3 regions of the Bacillus sp. VA15 genome follow, and region 3 is predicted to be linked to each of the others. Evidence: predicted binding sites of a transcription regulator. Region 3 holds the regulator's gene; each other region holds the start of a gene.
The links. The regulator Rex, encoded in region 3, represses fermentation and respiration genes when NADH is low (regulators of the CRP and FNR family bind a similar motif). The targets are predictions, from matches to a motif close to TTGTGAAATATTTCACAA.

Region 1: AC0DBE_RS18120 (nitrate reductase subunit alpha) is a predicted target of Rex. The motif match lies at 3,426-3,443, and genes of this name have one in related genera.
Region 2: AC0DBE_RS12070 (formate/nitrite transporter family protein) is a predicted target of Rex. The motif match lies at 4,061-4,078, and genes of this name have one in related genera.

The regions. Positions count from the first base shown of each region.
Region 1 is NZ_JBVQPQ010000008.1:14,055-20,031, reverse strand. It holds gene AC0DBE_RS18120 (nitrate reductase subunit alpha) at 1-3,361, opposite strand, end outside; gene arfM (Crp/Fnr family transcriptional regulator ArfM) at 3,579-4,055, opposite strand; gene AC0DBE_RS18110 (YwiC-like family protein) at 4,199-4,918, shown strand; gene fnr (fumarate/nitrate reduction transcriptional regulator Fnr) at 4,952-5,668, opposite strand; gene narK (nitrate transporter NarK) at 5,766-5,977, opposite strand, start outside.
Region 2 is NZ_JBVQPQ010000004.1:51,618-57,594, forward strand. It holds gene AC0DBE_RS12050 (bifunctional hydroxymethylpyrimidine kinase/phosphomethylpyrimidine kinase) at 1-570, shown strand, start outside; gene AC0DBE_RS12055 (hypothetical protein) at 661-909, opposite strand; gene sacA (sucrose-6-phosphate hydrolase) at 1,003-2,442, opposite strand; gene scrA (PTS system sucrose transporter subunit IIBC) at 2,439-3,824, opposite strand; gene AC0DBE_RS12070 (formate/nitrite transporter family protein) at 4,127-4,897, shown strand; gene sacT (sac operon transcriptional antiterminator SacT) at 4,936-5,766, opposite strand; gene AC0DBE_RS12080 (hypothetical protein) at 5,806-5,977, opposite strand, start outside.
Region 3 is NZ_JBVQPQ010000005.1:284,556-290,532, forward strand. It holds gene groL (chaperonin GroEL) at 1-519, opposite strand, end outside; gene groES (co-chaperone GroES) at 566-850, opposite strand; gene AC0DBE_RS15115 (CPBP family intramembrane glutamic endopeptidase) at 1,089-1,823, shown strand; gene AC0DBE_RS15120 (YdiK family protein) at 1,820-2,011, shown strand; gene tatC (twin-arginine translocase subunit TatC) at 2,049-2,813, opposite strand; gene tatAY (sec-independent protein translocase protein TatAY) at 2,820-2,993, opposite strand; gene AC0DBE_RS15135 (redox-sensing transcriptional repressor Rex) at 3,015-3,662, opposite strand; gene moaC (cyclic pyranopterin monophosphate synthase MoaC) at 3,659-4,171, opposite strand; gene AC0DBE_RS15145 (ABC-F family ATP-binding cassette domain-containing protein) at 4,297-5,977, shown strand, end outside.

The DNA.
Region 1 (5,977 bases), on a different contig from region 3:
CTGTGTCCTCTGCATCATCTTTATTCATCCACACAGTCGGCCCGCCACGGAATAGCGTCAGCATCGGCAAAGAATCAAAATACATGCTGTGGACAGACCATTTATTATGCGGCGTCAAATAATTGAGGACGATTTCTTTGCCCTCTTGATCAGGCCGCTTGCTCAGAAACGGACGATGCTGGAGGATCGGTTTAAATGTCGCCATTGTTTCACCGAATTCCATCATCAGTTCATGATCGACATAATAAGATTGCCTTCCGGTCAGTGTTCGCCACGGGATTAATTTTTCTACGTTCGTTGTAAACGGCGAGTACCTGCGTCCGCCTTTTTCTGAGCCTGTAAATGCCGGAGACGTGATGACCGTTTTCGGCTGGGCTGTAATTTGCTCGAACGTAAAGCATTCTTCCTCCCGTTCTTCCGCCAGGTCTTTCAGCTTCAGGTTTGTGATGTTTTCAAGTGATTCCCATGCTTTCACGGCGACTTTTCCATTTGAAGTGGACGATAGGGTTAAAATCGCTTCTGCCGCCTGCTTTGCTTCACTTATATTCGGACATCCCTTTGCAACGCTGTCCGAGGTAATTTCTCCCAGTCTCTTTTTGAGTGATTCATATTCATCGGCTATCGACCAGCTCATCCCTTTTGTGCCGCTCGGTTTTAAACCGGCCTGAGGTCCGAGCGCGGTCATTTTATGAAAAATGTGCTTGTAATCCCGTTCAACGACTTGGATGTTCGGCATCGTTTTTCCCGGAATGGCTTCACATTCACCCTTGCTCCAGTCATTGATTTTGCCGAACGGCTGGGCCAATTCCTGCATGGTGTCATGGAGGAGCGGTGTCGCTACAACTTCTTTCACCGGCTCCATATCGACTTCTTCTGCCAGATCAGAAACGGCTTTTGACAGTGCTTTGAAAATATCCCAGTCTGACTTTGATTCCCACGGAGCCGAGATCGCCGGAGCAAAAGGATGAATGAACGGGTGCATATCTGTGCTGCTGAGATCGTGTTTTTCATACCATGTCGCCGCCGGCAGCACGATATCGGAATACAGCGCCGTACCGGCCATTCGAAAATCGAGATTGATTAACAAGTCGAGCTTTCCTTCCGGTGCCTGCTCCCTCCATTTGATTTCTTCAGGACGGATGCTGTCGCTGTCGTCATTCATCAAGCCATTCGTCGTCCCCAGCAGGTGCTTGAGAAAATATTCATGCCCTTTTCCTGAGCTGGAAATCAGATTTGCCCGCCATACAAAGAGATTTCTTGGGAAATTCACTTCATTGTCAGGATCTTCAATTGCAAATTTCAGCTTTTTCTCTTGAAGTTGTGAGGCCACGTACGCACCAACGTCTTCAGGTGTTGTTGCACCCGCTTTTTCAGCTTCTTTGTACAGATCAATGCCATTTTGATTGAACGTCGGATAAGACGGCAGCCACCCTAATCGCGCTGCCAGCACATTGTAATCGGCGTGATGCTTGTAGCGGGATGACGCAGCGATCGGTGAAGCCAAGTCACTGATCGGCTGGTCCTCGTAACGCCACTGGTCTGTCGCAAAGTAGAAAAATGAGGTGCCGTTTTGCAGCTTGGGCACGCCCTCCCAGTCCTTTGCATTTGCAATCGTCTGCCACCCTTCAGCAGGACGGAGCTTTTCCTGCCCCACATAATGGGCCCAGCCTCCGCCGTTTACGCCTTGGGCGCCTACCAGTAATACGAGATTTAACACTGCCCGGTAGATCGTGTCGGAGTTGAACCAGTGGTTAATCCCCGCCCCTACGATAATCATGGATCGGCCGTCTGTATCGATCGCATTTTGGGCAAACTCTCTGGCTATCTTAATGACGGCTTCTTTTTTGATTCCTGTCATCTGTTCCTGCCAGGCAGGCGTGAACGGCTCAGGATCATCATAAGAGACAGCTGATTGTTCGCCGAAGCCCCGGTTCACGCCGTAGTTGGCCAGTATCAAGTCAAACACGGTCGTGACACAAACCTCTTCGCCGTTCAGGTTCAGTTTTTTTATAGGAAGATCCCGCTCAAGCACTTTGTTTCCGTCATTTGAAAAATACGGAATGCGCACCGTGCCGATTTCATCCTCTATTCCCAGCACAGAGAGACGGGGTTCAATCGGGTCTCCGGTTTCTTCATCGATCATGTGCAGGTTCCATTTCTGCTGTCCGTCCCAGCGGGAGCCCATTGTCCCTTGCGGTATGGCAAATGCGCTTGTCTGTTCATTCCAGACCGCAGGCTTCCACTGATCATGCTTTGTCTGCCGCCCGATGTCTTTCGCATGCAGAAAACGCCCCGCTGTGTATACGCCATTTTCTTTTGACAGGGTGACGAAGAACGGAAAATCCGTGTATTGCTTTGCGTACTCAATGAAACGTTCCGTCTCTTGGTTCACGTAAAATTCCTGTAAAATGACGTGGCCCATCGCCATCGCAAGCGCCCCGTCAGTCCCTTGGCGGATACTCAGCCAGTCATCCGCGAACTTTGAGGATTCCGCAAAATCCGGACTGATCGAAATGACTTTAGCGCCTTTATAGCGGGCTTCCGCCAAAAAATGCGCGTCAGGCGTTCTCGTTAACGGAACGTTGGAGCCCCATGTGATGATATAGCCTGAATTGTACCAATCACTGCTTTCCGGAACGTCCGTCTGGTCCCCCCAAATTTGCGGGGACGCCGGAGGAAGATCCGCATACCAGTCATAAAAACTGAGCATAGGGCCGCCGATTAAAGACATAAACCGGGAGCCTGACGCGTGGCTGATCATGGACATGGCCGGAATCGGGGAAAAGCCGACGTTCCGGTCAGGCCCGTATTTCATGACTGTATAGAGCAGAGAGGCTGAAATCAGCTTCAGCACCTCCGGCCATTCAGCGCGCACAAAACCGCCTTTCCCTCTCGCCTGTTTATAGGACTTTGCTTTTTCAGGATTTTCAACGATCGATTTCCAAGCATCCAATGGATTTTGATGGGCCTGCAGTGCTTCCCGCCATAAATTGATCAGCACACCGCGCACGTATGGATATTTCACACGGAGCGGGCTGTAGATGTACCATGAAAAACTTGCCCCCCGCGGACAGCCCCTCGGTTCGAAATCAGGCATATCCGGGCCTGTTGATGGATAATTCAAGTTTTGTCCTTCCCACGTGACAATTCCGTTTTTCACATAAATATTCCAGCTGCAGGACCCCGTGCAGTTGACGCCGTGGGTGGAGCGAACGACTTTGTCGTACTGCCATCTGTTTCTGTATACATTCTCCCAATCGCGATCTTCGCGGGTGGTTTGGCTATGTTTATTTGAATGGTGTTCTATAGGAGAGAAATAGTTCAATCTCCTAAACAACGGACTCATTTTCTTTTTCTTCATGAGAGTTCACTCCTTCCGAGTCAGGTGATGCTAAGTTCACTATAAACAGAGACAGCGTGTTTCCTTGTGAACTAAGTCACACACTTTGCTTTTTTCACAAAATGTTCACATAAAGGAGAAGGAAGGGCTTTCACAGCATGTGATGAAGGCGGCGTTCAGGCAGGACGCCTGAGTCATTAGCCGCCTTTCATTCAAAGATCAAAAAAACCGGCTCTATTTAAGAACCGGGCTCGGCATTTTCATCCTGTGATGTGTGCAGATAACGCAAAAATAATTGATAGGAACAAAAGACATTTTGCTGAAGCATGCCCAAAAAATTCATTTGCAGCTGCGGATTGTAAGACATCATTTTTTTAAATGTGCAGTAAGGGATATTGAGAATCAGAATGTCTGAAGTGGCATTGACTGAGATAAAAGGCGATAAATACAGCCCGCCTTTTTCATCAATCGGAAACACATCGCCTTTTTCCCACAGCGCAACGGTTTTCGATCCTTCAGGGAGCCTGCTGTCCATAAAACGGACACTGCCTTTTAATACAATATAAACGGATTGAGAATGAAGAAAGGGTGGAGACTGCTCAGATGTTCCGCGGATAAACGTCCCGTTTTTCAGCAAGGTTTCGACAATGGATAGAGGCACTTCATTAAACATAGGAAGTTGTTTCAGAAATAATAAATAGTCACACTGATTCATAGGAAATCCTCCTGTGCTAAGGATAGCTTTAGTGTAGCTCGATTGAGCCTGTACAGCAGTGATGTATTTCACAGCCTGTATGATGAATGTCACTTATCGGGAGGATGACTGCATCTATAATGAAATAAAAAAGGAGGATTTCGATGAAGGCGCTGATTCCGAACCAGCACGGCGCATGGGCAATGCTGCTGATTCCATTTTTACTCGGGATGATCAAGGGAGGCCCCGTTTTCTGGCATATTCCGCTCTTCTTAGGCTGGCTTTTCCTTTACTTGGCGGTTTATCCCATCACGCTTGCTTTGAAAAAGAAGCAGATCAAATCCTATCAAAAGTGGATATATTATTACGGTGTTCCGGCCTGCTGTTTTTTGATTATTCCTGTCTTTCATAAGCCGCCGCTCATCTGGGTTGGCGTTTCTTTATTGCCGCTGTTCCTCATTCATATGTATTATGCCCGCCGAAAAAATGAACGGGCGCTAGTGAACGATATTGCGGGTGTCTTGTTCTTTTGTTCAGGCGGGCTTGCGAGCTGCTGGCTGGGGACGGGAACCCTTGACGGCTGGGCTTGGTTTATTTTTTCTCAATCTGCTTTATTTTTTATCGGAAGTTCCTTTTATGTGAAGTCGGTGATCCGGGAGAGAAAAAACAGCGTATTTGCATACTGGTCATGGGGATACCATCTGCTGTCCCCCTTTCTATCCGCTCTTCTCGGAGCAGGATGGGCATTTCTTGCTTTTATCCCAAGCAGTTTGCGGGCATGGTTTTTTCACGGAAGGGACTGGCCCGCGAAAACGATCGGCATTCTAGAAATCGTGAATGCCTGCTTCTTTTTTGCCGTCATTTGTATGTTTATCACTAGATAAAAAACCAAGGACCGCCGGCGGTCCTTGGTTTTTTCAGTCAATATTGCAAATCTCCAGCGGACAGTTTTCACACTCGATCTCGCATCGCAAATAGTCCCGCTTGTGCAAAATAATTTTTCCGGATTCTTCTATCGAAATCACCCCTTGTTTGCGGAGGTCCCCCAGCATACGGTTGACGCTTTCCCTTGCCGCTGCGCAAAACTTTGCCAAATCTTGATTTGTCAGCACAATGTTAATCAGAATGCCATCGCTTCGTTCCACACCGTAGCTGTTTGATAAGCGGATAAGGGTGGAGTAGAGCGCCCCCTTTTTGCCGTGAAGAAGCAGATCCCTTATTTTGGACTGGATTTTCCGGAGGTGAGTGCTCATCCATTTCATAAATTCAAATGTCAAAGCACCGTTTTGGATTAATTCCTTTTCCAGCTTGTTTTTATTAATGACGAGCACCTCGCCATCCTCTAGCACTTTTGCACTGAGCATATATCTCGGCTCTTCAGTGAAAAGTGTTAATTCCCCGACGATATCATGCTTTTGGCAGATTCTAAGTGTCAGGTCTTTGCCGTCAGATGTCAGCTTGCCGATTTCAATGAGTCCTGATTGAATCAGATAAAGCTCTTCTGCATCCATTCCTTCCCGAAACAAATACGTGTGTTTTTCCATTTTTCTTTTCGTACTAATCGATTCCAGCAATTCATGCAGATCGCTGGAAATAAGATCACTATCAGATGGTCGAACAGAGAGAAAATTCATGAGCTCACCTCGAAGAAAGTCACGTTGTATATTTATTGTAACGTGAATTGATTTGCACCCATCCAGAAAAAACTAACAATCTTGTGAATGCCCAGTGTTAGTTGACGCTCTGACTGTTTCTCTCCGTGTGCGTTTTCATTCTTTCCTGCCAATACATCCATATGACAAGGACAAAGCTGGCTAACGCCACTTCCGAAAGCGCCATAAAACCGATCGCATATTGGCCTGTCGCCTGAAATACACTCGCCAATATCAGCGGAGGGAAAAAACCGCCTAATCCGCCCATAGCAGACACAATCCCATTGGCAA
Region 2 (5,977 bases), on a different contig from region 3:
CTGCCAACCGTTGACATTATCGAGCTTGCAGCAAAAACGATCAAAGAAAAACAATTAAAAAATGTGGTGATTGACCCGGTCATGGTTTGCAAAGGAGCTAATGAAGTCCTTTATCCGGAGCACGCCCAAGCCCTGCGTGAACAATTAGCGCCGCTAGCCACTGTCATTACGCCGAATCTGTTTGAAGCCAGCCAGCTCAGCGGCATGGATGAATTAAAAACAGTTGACGATATGATCGAAGCCGCGAAAAAAATACACGCACTCGGCGCCCAATATGTTGTCATTACAGGCGGAGGCAAACTCAAACACGAAAAAGCCGTTGATGTTCTCTACGACGGAGAAACAGCGGAAGTCCTTGAAAGCGAAATGATCAATACGCCTTATACACACGGCGCAGGCTGTACCTTCTCAGCAGCCGTGACAGCGGAGCTCGCCAAAGGTGCAGAAGTCAAAGAAGCCATTTACGCAGCGAAAGAATTCATTACCGCTGCTATTAAAGAATCCTTCCCGCTCAACCAATATGTTGGTCCTACGAAGCATTCTGCACTTCGCCTGAATCAACAATCATAAACAAAAAGGGCTGCCTTACAGAGAGGCAGCCCTTTTTAAATCACCGAAGACTTTTCACAGAAAAAACTGCCGATCCCATCGGCAGCCTGTTTATTTGATTTTTAAATTGTTTGCAGATTTCCTCAAAAATGTTTCTATCGACTGAACAAAAAGTGCATATTCCTTCATTTGTTCATATGCCCGCGTAAGAATTTCCGCCGTTTCACTGTGCGGCGTTGTTCCGCCAAGCATTTTTTTCAGCTGAAGCAGCACATCCTTATATTCTTCCCGCTTATCTTCAACTTGGTTAGCAGCCTTTTCCAAACATTCCGGTGTTATCTTCTGTTCATGTATATTCAAGAAAACAACTCCTTTTACAGAAAAAAATAGTAGGTTATCGTTGAAGAATAGCACAGATGGCTCAGATTTCACATAAGAAAATAGAAGGATTTTCTACATAAGTATCCAAATTCCGACGTTCATTTTAGATTTTCCGGTCGAGCTGGCTGTGACTTCATGATTTCCCGGGAAAGGAAAATATCTTGCACTAAAGACCTCTTCTCCATTATTGATAAAGATTTCTATAGATGACGCGTCGATAAACATATGCACGGTATGCAAATCCTTGATGCGGCAATGTCTCGCTTCTGTTCGTTTTCCGTCGAAGCTCGTTCGCTCCAGCGTAACAATTCCCTCCTCCTTTTTAAAGGAAAACGCAGCCGTACCACGGATACTGATTGAAAATCCGAACTGTGTATCAATGTCTTCGATCAAGATCTCAGTTCTTTCAGGGTTTTCAACTGGAAGCGTACCAGATGATCCATGCATGTTGATTTGTATGTTCTTCTCATTCCTGCGCATGGCTTTCAGCTCAGGCAGCGGCTGCTGAATCAGCTTCTGCCCTGATAGCGTCAGCTGTCTCGGCAGCGTCATACAGTGGATCCAGTGATAGTCAATCGTCGGATGAGACCTTTCATCCTGATCAGGCACAGCCATCCATGCAAACAAAATCCGCCTTCCCTGATCATCTTCAAGTGTTTGCGGCGCGTAAAAATCAAAGCCTTGATCAAGCTCCGTAAAATCACCATGCTTCAGTTCAGGCTTGTTATAATCGAGACGTCCGACAAAATAACCTGATTGATACACGTTCTGATAACGAAAACCATCAGCCTCAAGCCCTTGAGGCGAGACTATCAGCACGTCGGACCCCTGAAGGGAAAACAAGTCAGGGCATTCCCACATGTACCCAAAATGTTCCAACCCGTTGAAGCCCGCGCCGGTTATCGAGCCGAGAAATCTCCACTCTGCCAGGTTATCAGAAGCAAACAACACAGCGTGTCCTTGCATATTCTCCGTTTGCGCACCGATCACCATATACCATGTGCCTTCATGCTCCCATACCTTCGGATCGCGAAAATGCGCCGTGTATCCCTCTGGGAGGCGGGCGACGACACCTTTTTTCTCAAAGGACAATCCGTCGTCAGATACAGCAAGGCACTGATACGTTTCCCGATTCCCATCCTGATCCCTGACATTGCCTGTGTAAAACAGATAGAGCTGATCGTCTTTCGTGACAGCGCTGCCCGAGTAGCAGCCGTTTTTATCGAACCAATCACTCGGAGCGAGCGCAATCTCTTCCCGCTTCCAATTCACAACATCCTGACTCGTATAATGTCCCCAGAATTTCGCGCCGTGCCCCGTCTGAAACGGCTGCCACTGGAAAAACACATGATAGCTGCCCTTCCAATATATCACGCCATTCGGGTCATTCAGCAGACCAACCGGCGGCATAATGTGAAAATGCTGGCGGTGCGGATCGCTATTAGCAATAGGTTCATTTTTCTCCACTTCTTCATAAGCCCGGCGACGAAGCTCCTGATCATGTGCTGTCATTTTTTTCTCCCCTCATCCTCATTAATTTTCATGATAAACGCTGCAATGAACGCTGACACTGCCGCAATCGCCATTCCAATCAGATAGTTGATCAAGTTGCCAAAGCCAAACGGCGCCGCAATAGCGATCATCGGAATACCCGTTAACCCGTAAGCGTTTGCAGCAACATGTGTAAAGACGACATATGCACCGCCCAATGCGCCTCCGATCATCGCGGCGATAAATGGTTTTCGGTAGCGAAGATTGACTCCGAATATAACTGGCTCAGTAATGCCGAGAAAAGCGGAAAATGCAGCCGGAAGCGCGATTTCTTTTGTCTTTGCCTTTTTCGCCATAAAGAAAACGGCAAGGCCCGCCCCGCCCTGTGCGACATTCGCCATTGACCAGATCGGCAGCAAGTAGTTTTTGCCTATATCTGCAATAAGCCCTGCCTCAATCGCATGGAAGCTGTGATGAACACCTGTCAAAACGATGAGTGAATACGTGCCCCCGAAAATCAGACCCGCAACAAAACCGGCATGGTCATATACATAAGTTAAAGCAACCGTAATGCCGGAGCCAAGTGCTCTGCCCAAAGGACCAATCGCGATAAAAGCGACAAACCCGGTGACAATCACTGTAACAAAAGGTGTAACAAGCAAATCTACCGCATGCGGAACCACTTTTCTTGTCCATTTCTCTACCTTGCTCATCACATAAACCGCCAACAGGACAGGGATAACAGTTCCCTGGTAGCCGAGAAGCGCGATATCAAATCCGAAAAGATGCATATAATCAGGTGTTGCTTCCGCCAAACCCCATGGATTCAAAAGCGTCGGATGAATCATGATACCCCCGATGACCGCTCCCAAGTAAGGGTTGCTGCCAAACTCTTTTGAAGCACTGACCCCGATTAAAATCGGCAAGAAAATAAATGCCGCACTTGAGAACATATCGAGCAGCTGCAGCAGTGCAGAATCCTTGCTCATCCAATGAAACGCATTGATCATACCCAGTAATCCCATTAATAGGCCGCTGGCCACAATAGCCGGGATGATTGGAACGAAAATATTAGAAAGCGTTTTCGCAAATCTCGCAGCGGGATTCAGTTTTTCTTTTGCTGCATCCTGATGATTTACGTGTTCTTCACGCTCAGTATCGGCTTCCTTAGAAAAAGCATCGTACACCTTATTGACAAGGCCTGTTCCGAAAATGATCTGGTACTGGCCAGAGCTGCTGAAAGCGCCTTTTACGCCATCAAGCTCTTCTACTTGTGCTTGATCTATCTTTGATTCATCTTTCATCACTAAACGCAGTCTTGTTGCACAATGAGCCGCGCTGATAATGTTATCTTTCCCCCCGAGAAGTTCAATGAGGCGTTTGGCAGTCTCTTTGTAATCCATCTGTTTCTCCCCCTTTTATTTAAACAAAAAAGACCTAAAATTCGCCAACGAATAAAGGACACAGCGATCCTTTTTCATTTACGCAAATTTTAGGTCTTGCCTGCTTTACCAGTCACAATCCCGCTTATTTAGATTGAGAATACGCTTTCATCATAAATCATGACAGCGTTTTCGTCAACTATTTTTTTAGTTAAAAAGTTTGATAAAACATTTAGACAAAAATTCGTAAAAAATATTTGTGAAACATTTCACAATATCGTGTTATACTATGCTCAACCATCAGAGAAAGCAGGAAAAAGACAATGGAAACTCAAGCATTGCAAAAGGTTGAACAGTACGCTTTGAACAAACAAAACATATTTGTTTCTAGCAAAATCCGTTATGTGCTCAGATCCATTTTGGCCAGCATGTTTATCGGATTCGGCATTACAGCCGCAAGCAAAACAGGCAGCTATTTCTTTATGGCGGATTCTCCGTTTGCTTTTCCGGCAGCCGCCGTCACATTCGGGGCCGCTATTCTGCTGATTGCTTACGGGGGCGGAGATTTATTTACCGGCAACACCTTTTATTTCACATATACCGCGCTCCGAAAAAAAATCCGCTGGCGCGACACTCTGTACCTATGGATGTCAAGCTATGCCGGCAATTTGATCGGCGCCATTCTATTTGCCATTCTGATCAGCGCGACAGGACTTTTTGAGGAGGCTTCTGTTCATTCCTTTTTGATTCATCTGGCAGAGCACAAAATGGAGCCGCCCGCTTCCGAACTGTTTTTCAGAGGAATGCTGTGCAATTGGCTTGTGTGCCTCGCCTTTTTCATTCCGATGTCTCTCAAAGGGGAAGGAGCAAAGCTGTTTGCCATGATGCTTTTCGTTTTCTGCTTCTTTATTTCCGGCTTTGAACACAGCATTGCCAATATGTGCACATTCGCCATCTCACTTTTGATCGAGCACCCTGATACAGTGACAGTAATGGGAGCAGTCAGAAACTTAATTCCCGTTACGCTCGGCAATCTGACCGCGGGAATGGTAATGATGGGCTGGATGTACTACACGCTCAATCCCGATAAATAAAAAAACTTCCAGAGATCACTCCCTGCAAGTCAAAGCGGTTATTCCGAGAGATCTTGAAGACGCTGGACATGCAGCGTGATATAACCGGCCTCGGAGTCCGGCAAATGTAATTGATATTCACTTTTCAAAAACTCCGCCAGCTCCAGCGCACATTGATAGGCAAATGAATACTTTTTTTGGATGAAATAAAGCATCTCCTCGTCCATACGATGGAGCGCTTCATTTGATTCCAACCGGCTGACCGCGTATCGCAAATGCGTGACAAGGCGTTGATAGGAAATGCTGTTTTCATCCACCTTTCGATTAAAGTATTGTTCTATTTTCTCTATCATTTCTTTGATCATGGTCGTATGCTTCAGCGCTGAATACATGCTCTCCGCATCCATTTTCGCCGTATGGATGTGAAGGGCAATATAACCCGCTTCATCTTCAGGAAGAGACACGCCCAATGTCTCTTTTACATGTCCGATCGCCCACAGGCCGATCTCGTATTCTTTTTTATAGAGCGCTTTTATCTCATGCAGCAATTTATTCTGCACAAGCAGCCCATTTTGAATCCTTTCGATCGCAAAGGACAAATGGTCAGAAAGCGCGATATGAATGTGGTCGCTCAGCGGCGCCACGAGCTCTCCTTCCGCATGGCTGATGATATCCTCAGCTATTTCAATATGCTCCTCCGGCAGCGTTTGCAGAATTTGTTTAAACTTTTCATTCTCGTCGTGCACGACAAAGATCTTTTCCACTTTATTCATAGGGATGAGGTCATTTTTCTTTTTTTGAAAAGCGATCCCTGGCCCCATCACGATTTTTTCCTGATCATCCTCTTTTATCAAAGCCGCATTGTTGTTTAGTACTTTATAGATTTTCAAGAGGCTATCTCTCCCGCCAATTAGCTTTTGACTGGGATTTTACCTCCTTTTGACCGCCATGTAAAGATGCGGGCCAGCTCTCTCCTGCTTTGGCGATTCCTTGAAGGCTTGCAAACATCTTCTTTTATAAAGCGCGGCGGCTTTCGCTTTCTGCTTTTCTTCCTCATTCACAGCCATCCGCCACTCATAAAACGAAACAAGTCCCGCGGCC
Region 3 (5,977 bases):
GATAACGCCGTCGTTTCCTACGCGCTCCATTGCTTCAGCGATAAGGCTTCCGACTTCCTCATCAGCAGCAGAGATCGCAGCAACTTGAGCGATAGACTCTTTGCCTTCAATTGGCTTAGAAATTTCTTTTAAGTTTTCGATCGCAACCGCTACAGCTTTTTCCATACCTTTACGCACGCCTACAGGGTTAGCGCCTGCTGTTACGTTTTTAAGGCCTTCACGGATCATTGCTTGCGCAAGAACTGTCGCAGTTGTTGTACCGTCACCGGCAACGTCATTTGTTTTGCTGGCTACTTCAGCAACAAGCTTAGCACCCATGTTTTCAAACGCATCTTCGAGTTCGATTTCTTTTGCGATTGTTACACCGTCATTTGTGATTAACGGAGAACCGAATTTTTTCTCTAGAACCACGTTGCGTCCTTTTGGTCCTAAAGTTACTTTAACAGCATCAGCAAGTGCATCGACACCACGAAGCATTGCGCGGCGAGCTTCTTCACTAAACTTAATTTCTTTTGCCATGTTTACAAGACCTCCTCAAATGTTTTAAGTATTGTTTATTTAAGAATTAGCCGATAACAGCTAAAATGTCGCTTTCACGTAAGATTAAGTATTCAGTACCTTCGTATTTCACTTCAGTACCTGCGTATTTTGAGAAGATAATGCGGTCGCCCTCTTTTACTTCTAAAGCAACGCGCTCTCCGCTTTCTAACACGCGACCTGAACCAGCTGCCACGATTTTGCCTTCTTGCGGTTTTTCTTTTGCAGAATCCGGCAACACAATTCCGCTGGCAGTTTTTTCTTCAGATTCTACGAGTTCAATGACAACGCGATCACCTAATGGCTTTAACAATGTAATAACCTCCTCAATAGTATGAATATGTAATTTTAGCACTCGACACTAAAGAGTGCTAACACAATTCTTATAATAAAGAATCTCCCTTCCAATTTCAAGTGATAAGATAAAAATTTTTTCACGCTTACATGATTCTTTTCAGCTCCCTTATCCCTTAGCTTTTTCACCCCCGTTCCGATTATGTTACAATAGCTGTAGATGAACGAAACCCATTTAACAAAGGAGTACATACCATTTGAGAAAACAGTATTGGTTTATTATTTTGACATATATCATCATGCAGTTTTCCGCATTAATCGGGATTCCCTTGTTATTTAAATTCGGTTATGCCGGAGGACAGCCTACCAAGGAGAATATGCTGCATGCACAAGGATTATGGTCCGTTATCAGCTTTATCGCCTGTCTCGTTGTCGTTCTGCTCATTCTGAGAACTGTTCCGAAAACAACGCTGCGAAACGGCCGGAAAGACTCCGTCGGACTTTCTATCCTTTGGGCGATAGCCGGTTTTTTCATTGCCCTTTTCTCTCAAGGAATAGCAGGCTCTATTGAATATTATGTATTCGGCATCGGAAGAGAATCAGAAAATACACAAGCTATTCTGGATGTCATTCAGGCAGTCCCGCTCATGATTATGGTTTCTTCTGTCGTCGGGCCTATATTAGAAGAAATCATCTTCAGAAAAATCATTTTCGGCACACTGTACGAAAAAACGAATTTCTTCTTTGCCGGACTGATCAGCTCGGTTATTTTCGGTATTGTTCACGCTGATTTGAAGCATCTTCTTCTTTATACAGCAATGGGTTTTACCTTTGCATTTTTATATGCGAGAACAAAACGGATATGGGTGCCGATTTTCGCCCATGTCATGATGAATACATTTGTCGTCATCATGCAGCTTGAGCCTGTTCAGAACTACCTTGAACAGCAGAGCACACAAATGCAATTGATTATTGGAGGATTATTTTTATGAGAAACCCGGTAGTTTGGGGAATGATCTACTTTGCCGTAGGGTGCATCTTTACTTATCTTGCCGCAAGCTCGCCAGGCAGCATGTGGTCATTTTACTCCATCCTGCTGATGGTGTTCGCCGCTTACAACATCAGCATTTCTTTTAAGATGTTCGCCTTTTCATTTAAAATTAAAAAGAACCAGAAATAAAGAAAATCCATTTCTCTCATGAGAAATGGATTTTTTATTATTGCCCGGAAGACACGTCCTGATCGGCAGCACTGCTTTTCTGCGCTTTCCGATAGGCTGCCTTCGATATAAGAATACTGATTTCATATAAAATCAACAGTGGAACAGTGACCATCATATGAGACAAAAGCTCAGGCGGTGTAATTAGGGCAGCGATCACAAGCAGCGTAAAATACGCATACTTTCTGATTTTCGCTAAGAACATCGGTGTCACAATTCCAAGCCTGGTCATAAACATGAGGATGACCGGCATTTGGAACAGCAGTCCAAACGGAATCGTCAGCTGCAAAAGAAAATGAAAATATTCATTAATTCCGATCACCTGATTGACATTCAAATCCTGAGAGATCCGCTTCATAAAATCAACAACAAAAGGAAATAAAATATAATATGAAAAAGATAAGCCCGCTAAAAACAGCAAAATAGAGATCGGAATGTAGCTGAGCGTTACTTTGCGCTCTTTCTCATAGAGGCCTGGACTCACAAAAGCCCAAAGCTGATAAAGAATAATCGGTGAGGTCAGGACAATCCCGATGATAAACGCGAATTGCATAAACACAAAAAGCGGGTCTGTCAGATTAAACGCATTAAGCGTAAGCTCCTTCGCTTCATCCGTTTTTTGCAGATAAACAATCATGGGCTTCGCTAAAAAAAATCCTGCGATAGAGAAAACGACAAATGCCAGTGCCACAACCAGCAATCGTTTTCGAAGCTCAGCAATATGTTCCAGCAGCGACATTTGATTCACTTTCATTCGTGTCATCCTAACTTACTGATCTTCTTTCTTTTTTTCCTCGTCATCACTCGTTAATCCTTTAGTAGCATTTTTGAATTCACGAAGTGTGTCTCCAGCAGCTTTCCCCAGTTCAGGCAGCTTTTTGGGACCGAAGATGATCAGAGCAACGATTGCGATAACAGCAAGGCTTCCAGGACCGATCGGCATATTTGGGCTCCTCCTTTCCCTCTATTCGATTTCCTCTAAAACTGAATAATGCTTCAAGAAATAAACCAGTGACTGAAGCTCTACAGCTAAATCTATATGATGAATTCGAATGTGTTCCGGCACATTCAAACGGGCCGGCGTAAAATTAAGGATTCCCTTGATTCCTAACGCGACCAATCTGTCTGTAATGGATTGAGCGGCAACTGCTGGCACTGTAAGAATGGCAACTGATTCATTTTTTACGTGTTGTTCAAGGTCGTCAAGGTTATAGACAGGCACGCCGCCTACCTCAGTTCCTATTTTACTCTCATTTATATCAAAAGCCATAGAAATTTTTGTGTTATTATTTTTTGTGAAATTATAGTGAAGAAATGCCGTTCCCAAGTTCCCCACACCAATCAAGATGACATCTGTCATCTCATCCTGATCAAGCGTTTTTCGGAAAAATGACAGCAAATAATCCACATTATATCCATATCCTTTTTTGCCAAGAGCTCCAAAATAGGAAAAATCCCTGCGAATCGTGGCAGAATCAACCTTTACGGCATCACTGAGTTCAGCGGATGATACACGCTGTTTTCCTGACGCATGCAGATTCTTTAAAAAGCGATAGTAAAGCGGCAGCCGTTTTGCCGTCGCCTGCGGAATTTTTGATTGATCCTTATTCATTTTTGGTCCTCCACATTATACTCGGATAGTTCTCTTTTAAAGTCACCGTTTTTCCCGCCTGTCTTCTCCAGCAAGAAAGTAGGGCCGATGACCATTCCCTTATCAAGGGCCTTGCACATATCGTAAACGGTAAGAGCGCACACCGATGCAGAAGTGAGCGCTTCCATTTCCACACCTGTACTCCCTTTCGTTTTGACCTGTGCTTTTATATGAAGTATAACTTCTGCTTCTTTTATTTTCCAGTCAAACGATATATCTACCCCGCTCAGTGAAAGCGGATGGCACATCGGAATGATATTCGACGTTTGCTTTGCGGCCATAATGCCTGCCACCTGCGCAACAGCCAGTACATCTCCTTTGCCGATATCATGACTTTGTATTTTCTCGTACACTTCATTTTTCATGTGTACGCTTGAAACAGCCGCCGCAGTACGGACAGTCGAAGATTTTTCGCTGATGTCCACCATCTGGGCTCTGCCCTGTTCATTAAAATGAGAAAATCCATTCATATTAAAACTCTCCTTAAACAGATCATACACTATTTTCTTCTCTATGTCTTATTCAGCCAATGTATTGTTTGCTGACTTCTGGTTCATAAGCTACACTTAACTTATTATAGCAGAGGTGAAATAATATGATGATCTTACAAGTTAATCAGCTATCCAAATCATTTGGTGCTGATACTATTTTAAACAATATAAAGCTGGAAGTCAGAAATCGTGATCGCGTCGCCATTGTAGGAAGAAATGGCGCGGGAAAATCCACGCTGCTTAAAATTATCGCAGGCCAGCTTTCGTATGAAAAGGGCGAACTCATTAAACCGAAAGATATTACAATGGGATATCTTGCCCAGCATACGGGCTTGGATTCTAAGCTTACCATAAAAGAAGAACTGCTGACTGTTTTTGACCACTTAAAAGCAATGGAAAAGGAAATGCGGGCTATCGAAGAAAAAATGGCGGCAGCTGATCCTGGTGAATTGGAAAGCATCATGAAAACCTATGACCGGCTTCAGCAGGAATTTAAAGATAAAGGCGGCTATCAATATGAAGCGGATGTCAGATCTGTGCTTCACGGACTTGGTTTCAGCCATTTTGACGATTCAACACAGGTGCAAAGCCTCAGCGGGGGGCAGAAAACAAGGCTGGCCCTTGGTAAGCTTCTGTTAACACAGCCTGATTTGCTCATTCTCGATGAGCCGACAAACCATCTCGATATTGATACACTAACCTGGCTTGAACATTATTTGCAAGGCTATTCAGGCGCCATTCTCATCGTTTCGCATGACCGCTACTTTTTGGACAAAGTAGTAAACCAAGTATACGAGGTATCAAGAGCTGAAAGCAAAAAATATCACGGCAACTACAGCGCTTATCTCGACCAAAAAGCCGCGCAGTATGAAAAAGATCTTAAAGTGTATGAAAAGCAGCAGGATGAAATCGCAAAGCTTCAAGACTTCGTAGACCGAAATCTTGCGAGAGCTTCTACCACAAAAAGAGCGCAAAGCCGCCGAAAGCAGCTGGAGCGAATGGAAGTCATGTCAAAACCGCTCGGCGATGAAAAATCCGCAAACTTTCATTTTGATATTACAAAACAGAGCGGAAATGAAGTCCTGCGCGTTCAGGATCTCACAATCAGCTATGAAAACCAGCCGCCGCTTTTAACAGAAGTGTCGTTCAAGCTCACAAGAGGAGAAAGCGCCGCTCTTGTCGGCCCTAACGGAATCGGTAAATCGACATTGCTGAAAACATTAATGGACACCCTAAAGCCAGATCAAGGAACAATCTCATACGGCTCGAATGTCAGTGTCGGCTACTATGATCAGGAGCAGGCTGAACTGACTTCCTCTAAACGCGTCCTTGATGAGCTGTGGGATGAGTACCCTGGTCTTCCGGAGAAAGAAATCCGAACTTGTCTCGGCAATTTCTTATTCTCCGGAGATGATGTACTGAAACCCGTCCATTCACTGAGCGGGGGTGAGAAAGCAAGATTGGCCCTTGCTAAGCTGATGCTTCAAAAAGCTAATTTTCTCATCCTTGATGAACCGACGAACCATCTGGACTTAGACAGCAAAGAAGTTCTTGAAAACGCGCTGATTGATTATCCAGGCACACTGTTATTTGTCTCTCATGACAGATATTTTATTAACAGAATCGCCACAAGAGTATTGGAGCTTTCTTCAAATCATATAGAAGAGTATCTGGGAGATTACGATTATTATACGGAGAAAAAAACAGAGCAGCTTGAATTGGAGAAAATGAATCAGCAAGAGGAAATAGAAAAAACGCCTGCTGCGGTAAAGTCTGACTCCAAAC